3 regions of the Rhizobium sp. WYCCWR 11152 genome follow, and region 3 is predicted to be linked to each of the others. Evidence: riboswitches for the same ligand, from Rfam matches in the RefSeq annotation. Region 3 holds a riboswitch; each other region holds the start of a gene.

Evidence for each region. Region 3 has a riboswitch for FMN ahead of G9X67_RS06125 (6,7-dimethyl-8-ribityllumazine synthase). Riboswitches for the same ligand answer to the same signal wherever they lie in the genome.
Region 1: linked by a shared signal. The riboswitch ahead of ribB (3,4-dihydroxy-2-butanone-4-phosphate synthase) and the one ahead of G9X67_RS06125 (6,7-dimethyl-8-ribityllumazine synthase) in region 3 are both predicted to bind FMN.
Region 2: linked by a shared signal. The riboswitch ahead of G9X67_RS19695 (DMT family transporter) and the one ahead of G9X67_RS06125 (6,7-dimethyl-8-ribityllumazine synthase) in region 3 are both predicted to bind FMN.

Annotation. Positions count from the first base shown of each region.
Region 1 covers NZ_JABFCP010000008.1:239,033-243,777, forward strand. Annotated here, with positions in the region: gene G9X67_RS11040 (SDR family oxidoreductase) at 1-470, shown strand, start outside; gene ribB (3,4-dihydroxy-2-butanone-4-phosphate synthase) at 557-1,192, opposite strand; FMN riboswitch at 1,319-1,469, opposite strand; gene G9X67_RS11050 (glucose 1-dehydrogenase) at 1,664-2,446, opposite strand; gene G9X67_RS11055 (SDR family oxidoreductase) at 2,731-3,519, opposite strand; gene G9X67_RS11060 (ATP-binding cassette domain-containing protein) at 3,542-4,745, opposite strand, start outside.
Region 2 covers NZ_JABFCP010000009.1:908,243-912,987, reverse strand. Annotated here, with positions in the region: partial or broken gene G9X67_RS19700 (esterase-like activity of phytase family protein) at 1-1,901, opposite strand, end outside; gene G9X67_RS19695 (DMT family transporter) at 1,985-2,884, opposite strand; FMN riboswitch at 2,976-3,130, opposite strand; gene hupB (DNA-binding protein HupB) at 3,254-3,529, opposite strand; gene lon (endopeptidase La) at 3,736-4,745, opposite strand, start outside.
Region 3 covers NZ_JABFCP010000006.1:31,704-36,448, forward strand. Annotated here, with positions in the region: gene G9X67_RS06110 (adenylate/guanylate cyclase domain-containing protein) at 1-428, opposite strand, end outside; gene G9X67_RS06115 (hypothetical protein) at 643-867, shown strand; gene G9X67_RS34895 (hypothetical protein) at 977-1,285, opposite strand; gene G9X67_RS06120 (SRPBCC domain-containing protein) at 1,471-1,917, opposite strand; FMN riboswitch at 2,164-2,306, shown strand; gene G9X67_RS06125 (6,7-dimethyl-8-ribityllumazine synthase) at 2,385-2,819, shown strand; gene G9X67_RS06130 (VOC family protein) at 3,072-3,761, shown strand; gene G9X67_RS06135 (cytochrome b/b6 domain-containing protein) at 4,027-4,560, opposite strand; gene G9X67_RS06140 (MarR family transcriptional regulator) at 4,541-4,745, opposite strand, start outside.

The sequences.
Region 1 (4,745 bases), on a different contig from region 3:
TTGCCGGGCTGTCGCTCGAGGGCTGGCGCGAGACGATCGAGATCAATCTCACCGCCGCCTTCCTCGGCGCCAAACACCAGTCGGCGGCGATGGGAAAAGGCGGCGGCTCGCTGATCTTCACCTCGACTTTCGTCGGCCACACCGTCGGTATGCCTGGCATGGCCGCCTATGCGGCGAGCAAGGCGGGGCTGATCGGCTTCGTGCAGGTGCTCGCCGCTGAACTCGGAGCGCAGAAGATCCGCGTCAACGCACTGCTTCCTGGTGGCACCGACACGCCCGCCAGCATTACCAACGCGCCTGATGCCACGCCGGAGGTGCTCGCCTTCGTGGAGGGGCTGCATGCGCTGAAACGCATGGCGCAACCCGAAGAGATCGCCAATGCGGCGCTTTTCCTCGCCTCCGACATGTCGAGCTTCGTGACCGGCACGGCGATGCTGGCCGATGGTGGGGTTTCGATCAGCCGGACATAGGGTGGGCAAGGGACGGTGCCGTCACGGTCATCACTGCGGCACGTTCTTTGTTGCGGCGGGCTATGCCGCCGCAACAAAGGCATCGATCAGGCGACTTCGCGTATGTCTCTTTCCGCCTGGCGGTCGAGATAGGCGACCAGGTCCTCGATTGTGACGAGGGGGAGGTTGTGGCGTTCGGCGAAGAGCGTGAGGTCGGGCAGGCGGGACATGGTTCCGTCGTCGTTGGCGACTTCGCAGATGACGCCGGCGGGGACCCTTCCGGCAAGGCGGGCGAGATCGATGGCGGCTTCGGTATGGCCAGGGCGGCCGAGCACGCCGCGGGGATTGGCGCGCAGCGGAAAGATATGGCCGGGGCGGGCGAAATCGGCGGGCTTTGCGCGATCATCGACCAGGGCGCGGACGGTGGCGGCGCGGTCCGCCGCAGAAATGCCCGTCGTCGTGCCCTTGAGATAATCAACCGAGACCGTGAAGGCAGTTTTGTGCGATTCCGTGTTGTTGGGCACCATCAGCGGAATGTCGAGCGCATCGAGACGCCCGCCTTCCATGGCGATGCAGACGAGACCACGGGCGTGGGTCATCATGAAGGCGATTGTTTCCGGGGTGACGGCATCGGCCGCGACCACGATATCGCCCTCGTTTTCCCGGTTCTGGTCGTCGACGACGACGACCATCTTGCCGCTGGCAATGGCTGAAATGGCATCTTCAATTGTTGCGATAGTCATGCTGTCTGGCCTTTCAAGGGTTATGTCAGCGGACTGACATGGTCTGCTCGGCTCAATCCGTGAGCGAGCCTTCTGCCCTTGGGCGAACAAACGTCAGCCGCCTCCAGGATGGAGTGCGACTGCCCGTGTTGTCCTCTTCCATCCGGACTATACCGTCGGCTCCGGCATCTCACCGGATCTGCTGACCTTCCGACAGGAGGTGCCGGAAGCGCTCGCGGGCTCCAGGATTGCTCCTGATACCGCCGGTGGGGAATTACACCCCGCCCTGAGAACACTTCAAAGATAGGACCAAAAACAGGCGGATGGCAAGGTCACTCGACCAGGCAAAAATGCAAAGCTGCCCTAACGCCGATGGACACACTGTTCACACAGAGGCGACGACCGTGTCGCCTTCCGCACTTCGCTCGTGGTTTGCTCTTTGTTCGATGCATGTCGTTGTCCCAAAACCGCTACGCAATTTGGGCGCCTGCATCAGGACATGATCAGGCCGCCGTCGACATTGATCGTCTGGCCGGTGATATAGGCAGCGTCATCGCTGGCGAGGAAGGTCACCAGGCCGGCGACATCTTCGCCGGAGCCGGCCCGTTTCATCGGGATGCCTTCGACCCATTCCTTCATCAGTTCGCCGGGGGCGTAGTTGCCGAGCAGCTTGCCCCAGGCCTGGTCGTTATAGGCCCACATGTCGGTCTCGATGATGCCGGGGCAGAAGGCGTTGACGGTGATCTTCTCGGTCGCGACTTCCTTGGCCAGGCTCTGGGTGATTCCGACGACGCCCATTTTCGAGGCGGCATAATGCGGGGTGTAGATGAAGCCGTCGCGGGCTTGGCCGGAAGCGGTGTTGATGATGCGGCCGCCGCGCTTGTGCTTGCGCATTCTTGATATTGCCTCCTGGGCGCAGAGGAAGACGCCCTTGGTGTTGACGGCCATGACCTTGTCCCACTCGTTTTCGGTCAGGTCCTCGACGCGGGCGATGGTGATGACGCCGGCATTCTGGATCGAAACGTCGACCGAGCCGAATTCCTTCTCGGCGGCATCATAGAGGGCGGTGACGCTTGCCTTGTCGGTGACATCGCCGATGAAGGAGATCGCCTTGCCGCCTTCGGTTCGGATCTGTTCGGCAACGCCGTGGACCAGCTCCTCATTGGCCGAGACGACGAGATTGGCGCCTTCGCGCGCAAAGCGTCTGGCGATGGCGGCGCCGATGCCGCGGCTGCCCCCGGTAATAACGACAGTCTTCTGCTCAAAGCGTTTCATGCTCTTTCCTTGTGTCACTCGATAAACAGCAAATCTGGGTGCGACCTACCATGCGATCATTATTGGATCTCAACCGGTTGTCGCAAATTCAGGCAGCCTTTAGCGCCGATGACGACGCCCGAGCCCTCCGTCCGTTAGACAGCCCGTTCGATCGGCGTGAAGGGCGGGCAGACGGCGATATCGCACGCCGTCTTGCCCGTTAGTCCCTTCAGCGCCTCGATCTCAGCCAGGGAGGAAGCGAGACCGGTCACTTTCCAGCGGCGGCAATGAGCTTTCTCATCGCATCACCAGCAGCAGAAACCGCCGTCGACCAGCAGATCGACGCCGGTCACGAAACTTGCCGCATTCGACAGCAGGAACACCGCCGGGCCCACCATCTCGTCCACCGCTGCCATGCGCTGCATCGGCGTCTGCTCTTCGAAGAGCTTGGTCTGGTGGACCATCTCCGGACGGGTGTTCATGGGCGTTGCCGTGTATCCGGGGGAGATGGTGTTGACGCGAATGCCGCGGTCGACCCATTCCATCGCCATGGACTTCGACATATGGATCACGCCCGCCTTGGAGGCGTTATAGTGCGCTTGGCTAAGCCCCCGGTTTACGATCACACCCGACATGGAAGCGATGTTGACGATGGAGCCGCGCCCATTCTTCAGCATGGCGCGAGCCTCTGCCTGGCAGGAAAGAAAGACGCCTTTCAGGTTGATATCCATCAACGTCTGATATTGGTCCTCCTCCATTTCTTCCGCTGCGTTCGCGTTAGCGATGCCTGCAGCGTTGACTGCAAGTGTCAATGGGCCGAGATCGGCTTCGGTCCGTGCTACGGCATCTCCAAGGGAAGATTTGCTCGTGACATCCGCCGCGATCTGGATCGAGCGGCGGCCGGCGGCGCGAATATGTTCAGCCGTCTTGGCCAGCCCGTCGTCGGTTCGACGGTCGAGCAACGCCACGTCCGCCCCGCATTGCGCAAGGCCGATGGCAATGCGCTGCCCAATGCCGCTTCCGGCTCCGGTAACGATGGCAACCTGGCCGCTGAGATCGAAAAGCTTCGGGGCGTTCAGAGTGATGTCGGACACCGCTCTTCCTTTCTCTGTCTGTTTAGATGGTAGCTAGCTCCATGACCGAAACGTCATTTGCCTGGTCACGATTGAGAATGCCTGCCTGTTTGCCTTGCGCAAGCACGAGAATGCGATTGGAGACTCCGAGAACTTCCTCAAGGTCCGAGCTTACGACGATGACCGCCACGCCCCGTTTTGCAAGATTGACGATGATGTCGTAGATGCCCGCTCGGGCGCCGACGTCGATGCCTCTCGTCGGTTCGTCGAGCACGACGACCTTAGGATCGCGCATCAGCCATTTCGCGATGACCACCTTCTGCTGGTTGCCGCCGGACAGGTCCGAGGCATATTGCTCCGCACGGCCCTTTACGCCGAACTTGGCAACTGCCTTCTCCGCAAACGAGCGCTTGACGCTCGGCGTAATCCAACGCCCGCCCAGCTTGTCGAGATTGGCGTAGATAATGTTCTCGCCGATCCGGTGCCCGACAATCAGGCCTTGCTCCTTGCGGTCTTCCGGAACCATCACGATGCCCTTGGCGATCGCGTCCGCCGGATCGCGCAGCCTAAGTTCTTCGCCTTCCAGCTTGATCGAACCTGCACTGATTGGGTCGGCGCCCGAAAGGGCGCGGACAAGTTCGGTGCGGCCGGCGCCGACCAATCCGGCGATTCCGAGAATTTCCCCGGCGCGCACTTCGAAGGTAACGTCACGGAACGAGTTGTCCGGCGAGCTCAGTCCGGACACCTGGAGTACCGGATGGTCTGTCGGAACTGGCAGGGCAGGGAACAAGCGGTCAAGCGGGCGTCCGACCATGCTTTCGACGATCGTTCGCACCGGGGTCGCGCTGTCTGAGAATTCCTGCACGCGCTCGCCATCGCGAAGAACGACGATCCGGTCGGTTATTCGCTTGATCTCTTCCATGCGGTGGGAAATGTAGACGATGCCGACGCCTTCTGAGCGAAGCTTCCGAACCTGTTCGAAAAGAGCTTCCGTCTCCGCGCCGCCAAGGGCGGCTGTCGGCTCATCGAGGATCAAGAGCTTTGCGTTGAGAGCCAGCGCCTTGGCGATCTCGATAAGTTGCTGATTTGCTGTAGAAAGGCCGGCGACCGTCCGCGTTGCGGGGATGTGAAGGTTCAAGCGAGCGAGCTGGTCCTGGGCCCGGCGAACCATCTGGGCGCGGTCGACAACACCGTTCTTCATCGGCCAACGTCCGATGAAGACGTTTTCCGCGATCGACAGCTGCGGC
Region 2 (4,745 bases), on a different contig from region 3:
GTCGCCCTGAGCCGATATTTCCGACAGACCGACCCAGCCGCTTTCCGTCTTGTCGAGCGGATAGCGAACGGCACCCCATTCCTTCTTCTTCGGATTGTAGGAGACGAGCTTGACGAAGCCCTTCTCGTCGTCGCTCCACTCGCGCTGGACCGCCATCCAGAGCGTGGTGTCGTCGCCGGTGCCGACAATGGTCACGCCTTCGAAGCCGTAGCGGATTTCGTTGGCGACGAGCTCCTTCGGCAGGGCGATCTCGGCTTTGATGTCACCCTTGGCATTGACGTTGTAGAGGGCGTGCGGAACGAGACGCTCGCTATAGCCCTCCGAGGCGAGCCAGAAGGAGCCGTCAGCGGCAGCCGCAATGCCTTCGATGTCGAGCTTCTGCGCCGGAGCGCCGTCACGCTTGACGACGAGGGCGTCGGTGATGACGGCCGGCTTCTTGCTGGCATCGATCGTGTAGATCGTCGGCTGTGAACCCAGAACGCTGTCGCTGACGGCGTAGAGCATGCCCGGCTTGCCCGGAACGGCAGCGAGACCCGAAAGGGCTGCGAAGCCGATCGGATTGCCGTCCTTCTCGGCGGAGACGATCTGCGGATAGGCCTTCTCGCCTTCCGAGCGCTCGTAGATCATCACATGGAGCGCGTGCCGCCGTCCTTGCCGAGATCGACCTCGTTGGCGGTCGCAAAGAGATTGCGGGCGGGAATGGCGATCGCGCCTTCCGGCGAAATGCCTGATGGCAGCAGTTGGACGAGTTCGGGATCGGCGCCGGTATCTTTGAAAACGCCGACCACCGAGGCGCGCTCGGCGAGCAGGAAGAAATACTTGATGTCACCGAACTTGGCGGCTTCGAGGCCTTCCGGCTCGACGCCCTTCGATCCCGAGCGGCTTTCCGGATAGTGGCCGATATGGGTGACGGCGCGTTCGAAGGAGGCGCCCGATTCGTAGAGAAGCTTGCCCGTCTTATCGAAGATGGTGAAGCCGCGCGAGCCGCCCTGGTAGTCGCCTTCATTGGCAACGACGAGGCGGTTGTCGTCCAGCCACTTCACGGCGTCGGGCTCGCGCAGCACACCTTTGGCTTCGCCTGAGAATTTCAGGGCGCCGTCACGCTTGGTGTCGATACCGGTGAGATCGACGCTGCCGGCGGAGAAATGCGTCTTCACTTCAGCCGTGTTGGCGTCGATGATGACGATCTCGTTGTTTTCCTGCAGCGTCAGGGCAATCTCGTTCAGGCCGTTGAAGGCGACGAATTCCGGCTCCGGATCCTCCGGGGCGACGCCGGTAAGCCCGGTCAGCGTCACGTGCTTGATGGTGCCGCAATCGACGGTGCCGTTCTTGACCTGGAAGACGACGAGATCGCCGGCCGGCATCTGCGGGATCTTGCCGTCATTGACGTCTTCGTCGCGCTCATTTTCGATTGCGATGGTGCCGAGCGTCTTGTCCTTGTTGAGGGCGATCGAATCCGGCTGACCACCGAGATCGCACGTGTTTTCGATCTTCTTGGTCGCCACGTCGACGATCGCCAGACGGCCCGAGGGCTTCGCCTTGCTTTCGGAGGTGTTGACGGCAACCAGCGCCTTGCCGGCGCTCGAGGTGACCGAAGTCGGCTCGCCGTCCATCATCAGCGCGCCGCCTGCCTTGGGGGCCTTGGCATCGGTAATGTCGATAAAGCCGATCGCGCCGAGCGGGCTGTCGCTATAGATCAGCGTGTTGCCGTCGTCGGTCGCGGTGATGATCTCGGCGGAGCTCACCGAAAGCTTGTCCTTGTCGGCCGGCAGGTTCTCTGCGACCGGGAAGGAAGCGATGCGGTTGAAAACCGGCTCGGCCGCGGCCGGAAAGGCTACCGATGCGAGAAGCACGGCAGCAAGCGCTGCGCTGCGCGATGAAATTGTCATGAAATCCCCCATGTGTCGAACATTCGAAACATGAGTTTTCTGCGGGAGCCGCATGACAGAGGCATGACAGATGCGGCATTTTGCGTCAAATCATGTCAGGCAAGTTTCCGCTCCCGGCGCATCTCGTTTCGCATGATGAACAGCGAAGCAGACAGGATGAGAGCCGCTCCCAGCCAGAGGTAACCCGCCGGCGCATAGCCGAAGAACAGCCAACCGGCCAGCACGTTCAACGGCAGCTTCAGATCGTCGAACGGCTGGACGTAGGCGGCATCCGCTGCGGCATAGGCAAGCGTCAGGAAATACTGCGCTACGGCAGTCAGCAGCCCCGCCAGCAGGAACAGAGCAAGGGTTGCGCCCGTCGGCACTGCAAAGCCTGCCGCAAGCGCCAGCCCGCCGTTTATCGGCGTCAGCAGAACGAGCAGCCAGACGGTGATCGTCTCCGGCCGTTCGATGCCTGTCAGGCTCTTGGTGATCAGCGACGAGGCGCCCCACAGCAGCGCCGAAAGCACAGGCAAGAGAGCCGCCCAGCCAAAACCATCAGACCATGGCTGCAGAATGATCATCGCTCCGGTGAAGCCCGCCGCCGTCGCTGCCCAGCGGGCCGGGCCGACGCGCTCACCCAGAAAAAGCCGGGCGCCCAGAATGATGAAGAAGGGCGAGGTCATCACCAGTGCGATCGCCTGCCAGATCGGCACCGCGGCAAGGCCGGCGACCCAAGCCTCGACGCCGAGCGCGGCAAGCACGACGCGCGCAAGGTGACGCCAGGGATAGCGCGTGCGCATCGCCGCAAGGCCGAGCCTCTTCAGGAACGGCAGCGAAAACAGGAAGGCGAAGCCATATTGCCAGAAGGCTGCCGACGCCGAGGGAAAGGCAAGCTTCATCGTCAGCCATTGGGTGACGACGTTGAGAAGCGAAAAGGCAATGCCGGCAAGGACCATCCAGAGTGCCCCGACAACGGCGCGGGATGGCTCGACGGCAACGGAAGTCTGATTCATGTCTTTCATCCATAAAAGGGACCAACATAAATCAGGACGCATGAACCCCGACAGGCGACACAGGGCAACCCCCGCCCTTCGCACGGCCGACGCTCATTCTCTTCCATCCGGACTTTAACCGTCGGCTCCGGAATCGCACCGGATCTGCTGACCCTTCCCCCGCTTGGACACGAGAGAAGGCGCTCGCGGGCTCAGGCCGAAACCCTCACCGCCGGTGGGGAGTTTCACCCCGCCCTGAGAACAGAAACGTCGTAGATTAAAGCCCGGGCGACAGCAAGGCCCGCCAAAGCAAAAGGGGTCCGGCAAAGCCGAACCCCTCTTAAATCCTGCACAACCGGTCTCGTTTCCGGCTGGTGGGATAATCTCAGATCAGCCGTTGACGGCGTCCTTCAGGCCCTTGCCGGGCGTGAATTTCGGCACGTTGCGAGCCGGAATGTCGACTTCAGCGCCCGTCGACGGGTTACGGCCCTTCGATGCGGCACGATGAGAAACGGTGAAGCTGCCGAAACCCGCGAGGCGAATGTCGCCCTTGTTCTTGAGTTCAGCCTGGACAACGTCGAAAACCGCGTCAACAGCGGAAGCCGCGTCAGACTTCGTCAGTCCTGCCTTTTCGGCTACTGCGGACACGAGTTCATTCTTGTTCATGTTTCCACCCCTTTCTAAATGGTATGAAACGACTCAAAAGTAAGCTAGGCGCAGAATAGGTTTCATCAGGCCCGCCGAAAACCCAAAAGCCCTGCAAATCAAGGAAAAGCAAGCGTCTACATGACGTTTTCACAAAAAAGGCTGGCGTTTCCGCCAGCCTTTTTCCGTGTTTTGGGCCAATTGGGCATAAATGTGGCAAAGGCCACTCAATGCGCTATGGTTGCGCCTGTCTCATCGAGGCCTTCGACCGATGTGATGACCGGCGTTTCCACCGTGCCATCCCATTCGATCGGCTCCGGCCGCCGGATCAGCGCATGCTTGATCACCTCGCCCATGCGGGATACCGGGATGATCTCCATGTTGTTCTTCACGTTGTCAGGAATCTCCGCCAGGTCCTTGGCGTTTTCCTCCGGAATCAACACCTTCTTGATGCCGCCGCGAAGCGCTGCGAGCAGCTTTTCCTTGAGACCACCGATCGGCAGCACACGGCCACGAAGGGTGATTTCGCCGGTCATGGCCACATGCCTGTCCACTGGAATGCCGGTCATGATCGAGACGATCGCGGTTGCCATGGCGACGCCTGCCGAGGGGCCATCCTTCGGCGTCGCGCCTTCCGGCACGTGCACGTGGATATCGCTCTTGTCGAAGCGCGGCGGCTCGATGCCGAAATCGACAGCGCGCGAGCGGACATAGGAGGCCGCTGCCGAGATCGATTCCTTCATGACTTCCTTCAGATTGCCGGTGACGGTCATGCGGCCCTTGCCCGGCATCATCACGCCTTCGATGGTCAGCAGTTCGCCACCGACTTCCGTCCAGGCAAGACCGGTCACGACGCCGACCTGATCCTCGCCCTCTGCTTCGCCATGGCGGAAGCGCGGGACGCCCAGATAGTCGGAGATGTTGGCAGCCGTCACGTGAACGGCCTTCGTCTTGCCCTTGATGATCTCGGTGACCGCCTTGCGGGCGAGTTTCATCAGCTCGCGCTCGAAGTTGCGGACGCCGGCTTCGCGGGTATACTGCTGGCTGATCGACATCAGGGCGTCGTCGCTGACCGAGAATTCTTCCGGCTGCAACGCATGTTCCTTGATGGCCTTCGGCAGCAGGTGCCGCTTGGCGATTTCGCGCTTTTCATCCTCGGTGTAGCCGGCGATACGGATAATCTCCATGCGATCCATCAGAGGCGCTGGAATATTCAGCGTATTTGCCGTCGTGATGA
Region 3 (4,745 bases):
GCCGCGAGCGCTGCGAGCGGTGCGGCGGCAAAACGCGCGACCTCGCGCAGCCGGTCTGCTTCCGCCGGAGCGAATGCGCCGGCCCCTGCCCGTTTGTCGATACCCGCCCAGCCGAGCATGGGACTATCCTGCGAAGGCCCTATTCGCTCCTCCCATACCGGCCCGAGCGCGGTCAGCCAGTCGTGCCCGGCCTCGCTCTGCGGAGTCGCGGCAAAGGCCAGCGCCTCGATGACAGCACCGGTCTCGGCCCGCCACAGCCAGGTGCGCCGCGCAATGATCGGATGCGGCACCGAAAGCGTCAGTGTGCCGCCGGAAAGCGGCAGGCCGTCGGCCAGCAGCCGGCGCCCGAGTTCGGCCAGAAACCGCTCGGGCCCGGGCGAGGCTCCGGCCTCGTCAACCAGCCAGGCAAGGGGAGACGGCAGATCCATCGCTTAACATCGCACGCCCACGTGGACGTCCGCAAGGACATCCCCAGGTGATCGTGGGGACGTTTCCAGCGACCCAGCCTGTCGCCCGCAAAGGCCGTCCGCATCCCTGTCGAAAACCATTCACCGCGGTGGAAAACGAAAAATAAACACTTTAAACTTGCACGGCTTTGATTCCATTATAAGGTCGGTCGTCATCGTGTGATTGAGGGGTGCGATGGGTACGATTTTCTGGCCGAAAGATCCGCTGGATGGGAATGACATGACGCTGCTGACGTCGATCCTTCGGCGATGGTGCGAAAGATATCAGGTCGAGCTGACGGCAGAGGAGAGCAGCCGCAAGGCGAAGGAACTCGTCGAATGGTTCGAATTCGGCGTCAAGGATCCCGTCGAACTCGAGGAGCTGATCGACGACAAGTACTGGCTCGTCAGCAGGATCTGACCGTATCGAACAAATCGGGAGGACGCTGCCGGTCAGCGTCGGCGAACCTGTCTCATCAGAAAAGGCCGGGCGAAAATCGCTCCGGCCTTCGTCCATCTAAGCGAGCCCCTTAGTCATCATCACGCCAACGGCGGTCGCGATCCCAACGCCGCTCATGGCGCCAGCGCGGGCCATCCCAATGCCGGTGACGCCGTTCCCAGCCCCCTCGCGGCGGGCCACCGTAAAAAGCGACTGGAGGCGGGCGGCGCCAGTTTCGCCGGCATTCGCCCCAGCGCGTCAGATGCCAGCCGCGACCGCACGCGTAGTCGACCGTTGTGATATTGCTCTGGACATTGATTGTCCCCATCGGCATCGCCTGCGCTGTGCCGAACGAGAGGCTGCCAGCGAGCAAGGCAGCCGCGATAGAAAGTGCCTTCATCGAGAACTCCATTTCAATCCAGCCGTCCACAGCTTATGACCGCCAAATTGAACTGGAGATGAACTGCGCGTTCATGTTTGCGGGAGAAAAAGAAGCGCTTCCGCACGGCCGGTCTGAGCGCTCGCTGACCACTGTTGTCGCAACGGCAAGGGCTTCAGAGCCGCTCCGCCGCCGCCAAAAATTGTTCATGTCCTGCCGTAAAAAGGATCGGGACCCGGATCACCCCCGGCGGCGACCTCGGTCAGCCGCCCGAGATAATGTGCCCAACCCTCCGCATGGCCGGCGCATTGCTCGGCGCTCGGCAGGCCGCTATGGGTGAGCCGCAGCAGCGTTCCGCCTCCCTGCTCGATCAGATCGATCTCGACCAGGCTCGACCCCGGCGGCACCACCTCGCTGCCGTCCCAGCCGAAGCTGTAGGCAAGGCGATGAACCGGCACCACCTCACGAAACGAGCCACGCGCAAAGCGGGCGCCGGTAACATTGACGAGATAGAGCCCGCCGGGCTGCGGCTCGACCTGCGCCTCCGTTCCCATCCAGCGCAGGATCTTTTCCGGGTCGGTCATCAACGCGAACACCGCGGCCGGCGGCGCCGCGATATGCGTCTCGCGGCGGACGACGATGGGGTCTTGCATCTCTCTCTCCCATGGTTGCCACGGCCCTGCCCGCCGCGGATAGAGACGGCGCATCCCGTCCTGCCGTGCTATTCTGACGTGAATGTCCTCAATGGGAGCATGTAGGCGCGAGCCCATCCTCCGCAAGAGGGCTTGCCCGTCGCGATCGACGAACAAGCGAAACCGCCGCGTCTGGAGGCCTGATCCTGCATTGGCCTCGAAGCATTTCGACCTATTGCCAGCCGGTCACCTTCCCCCTATTGTCCGCGCCGTTCTCAGGGCGGGGTGCAAGTCCCTACCGGCGGTATGCAATTTAGATTGCCAGCCCGCGAGCGCCTTCTTCGGAAGGGTCAGCAGATCAGGTGAGATGCCTGAGCCGACGGTCATAGTCCGGATGAAAGAGAACGTGCGTTCCTGCCGCCCTTGCGGCTGTCGGGGACGTTCGTGATCGCCTTGGGTGATGTGTCTGTTCGCCAAAGGAGATTACCATGACACCCACCCGCTATGCCTTCGTCAAAGCCAGCTGGCACGCCGACATCGTCGACCGCGCCCTTGATGGCTTCCATCAGCTTATTCCGCCCGAGCAGGTCGACGTGTTCGATGTTCCCGGCGCATTCGAGATGCCGCTGCTGTCACGCGATCTTGCGGCAACCGGACGCTATGCCGCGGTCGTTGCCGCCGCCTTCGTCGTCGACGGCGGAATCTACCGCCACGAATTCGTCGCCCAGGCCGTCGTCGATGGGCTGATGCGCGCCGGCATGGATACCGGTGTGCCGGTGCTGTCGGTTTCGCTGACGCCGCATCAGTATCAGGAAACCGAGCACCATAAGCAGATCTACCGCGCACATTTCGTCGAGAAAGGCCGCGAGGCAGCAAAGGCGGCTCTGACGATCGGCAAAACCCGCGCCGCTCTCGCTGCGTGAAAGCGGCTCGACGAGCAGAACAACAACAGCCGATGAAGACGGCGGGCCAATCCCGCCGTCGACCACTCAGATCGACATGACCTTGCCAACCCCCGCGGATCGGGAGCGGCGCGCCTAGCGTCGCCGCGGAATCCTCCAATACCGGTCAAATCAGACAGAATAATTGATTCGACGGCCTCACCGCGCCGTGGTCAACTTCGGTCGTCACGCGTCAGCAATTCTCAAGGCATCCAAAACCTCAAGGAGCTTAAGATGAGCAATGCACTGCGCAGCGAAACCCCCATGCAGACCCCGAAAACACATCCCGTCGACACCAAGCTCGAGGTCGTCGTCATCCCTGTTTCCGATGTCGACCGCGCCAAGCGCTTTTACGACGGCCTGGGTTGGCGGCTCGACGCCGACTTCGCCAATGATGCCGATTTTCGGGTGATCCAGTTTACGCCGCCGGGCTCCGGCTGCGCGATCATCTTCGGCAAGAACGTCACGGCCGCCGCCCCCGGTTCCGCCCAAGGGCTCTATCTTATCGTCTCCGACATCGAGGCCGCCCGCCGCGATCTCATCGCCCGCGGCGTCGAGGTGAGCGAAGTGTTCCACGACGCGGCCGGCGTCTATGCCGGCAAGGACGAACCCTATCTGTTCGGGCGGCTCCGCGTTGCCGGCCGCGATCCCGATCACCGCAGCTACCGCTCTTTCGCCTCCTTCAAGGATCCCGATGGCAACGGCTGGCTGTTCCAGGAAGTCACCACGCGCCTGCCGGGGCGCATCGACGCCGACGGGACGACATTCACCAACTCAACCGATCTCGCGTCAGCCATGCGCCGTGCGGCGACCGCGCACGGTGAACACGAGAAGCGAAACGGCGGCAAACACGACGAGAATTGGCCGGACTGGTACGCCGAATACATGGTCAGCGAACAGGCCGGCAAGCAGCTGCCCTTATAGGCAAGGGCGGTGGCATCACGCAGACGGTGACATCATTTGAGAGGCGTCTCGGCGGCAACGGCGCGGCGCTTCATCGCGCCTTCTTGGTGCACAGCGGTCACCATACCGTCGAGCCGGTCCCGCTGATCGTCGATCGTCGAATTGGGCGTGGCACTGGCCAGCTCCTTGCCGGCGTGGCGATCTGCGTCTCTTCAGTCAGGCCCGAACGCGGCCGCCTGACAGATCTTCGAGAAGCCAAACATTTGACATCGAACGCGGCGGGATCTCAGCCGCCATACCACATCCGCCGCAGCAGGTGATCGCCGCGGACAAACTGGTGATAGAGCGCGGCACCGGCATGGAAGACCAGCAGGCCGACAAGCAGGAAGGCGCCGAACCCATGCGGGCCACGCGGCGGATAGGCGGTGAAATCAGGCAGCGTGGCGCCGGCTGCCTCGAAGATGGCGGGAGCAGCGCCACTGAGGATCATCATCCCGATGCCGCTGGCGACCATGCCGAGAATGAAAATGTAGAAGGCGACGTGAACAAAGCCCGCAAGGCGCTCCTGCCAGCGAGGCGATGCCGGCACCGGCGCAGGCTTGCGATCGAAACGCCACCACCAGACAATGCGAAGAGCCGTTAGAAGCAGGACGACGATCGCCATCGGAATGTGGAAACGCAACAGCCCGGCCTTGGTCGCGGCGTCCATGGCGTTGGCAGCCCGGAAGCCGGAGCCGAGCAGCGCCAGGATCAGAACCGCACTCAGCCAGTGGATCGAGACCGCTATTGCGCCATAGCGATCAGGCCTGCTCTTCAACATCTCCATGTCCTTCCAGTTTGCTGCGGAGCGCCTTCATGACGGCATGCGTGGTTTTGAGATCCTCGACCTGAAGCCCTTCCGAGAGCATGTCGACCCACGGGGCCTGCAGGCGCATGGCGGTTTCATATGCCTGGTTTCCCTTGTCCGTCAGCACGACGAGTTGTGCCCGTCGGTGGTGCGGGTTG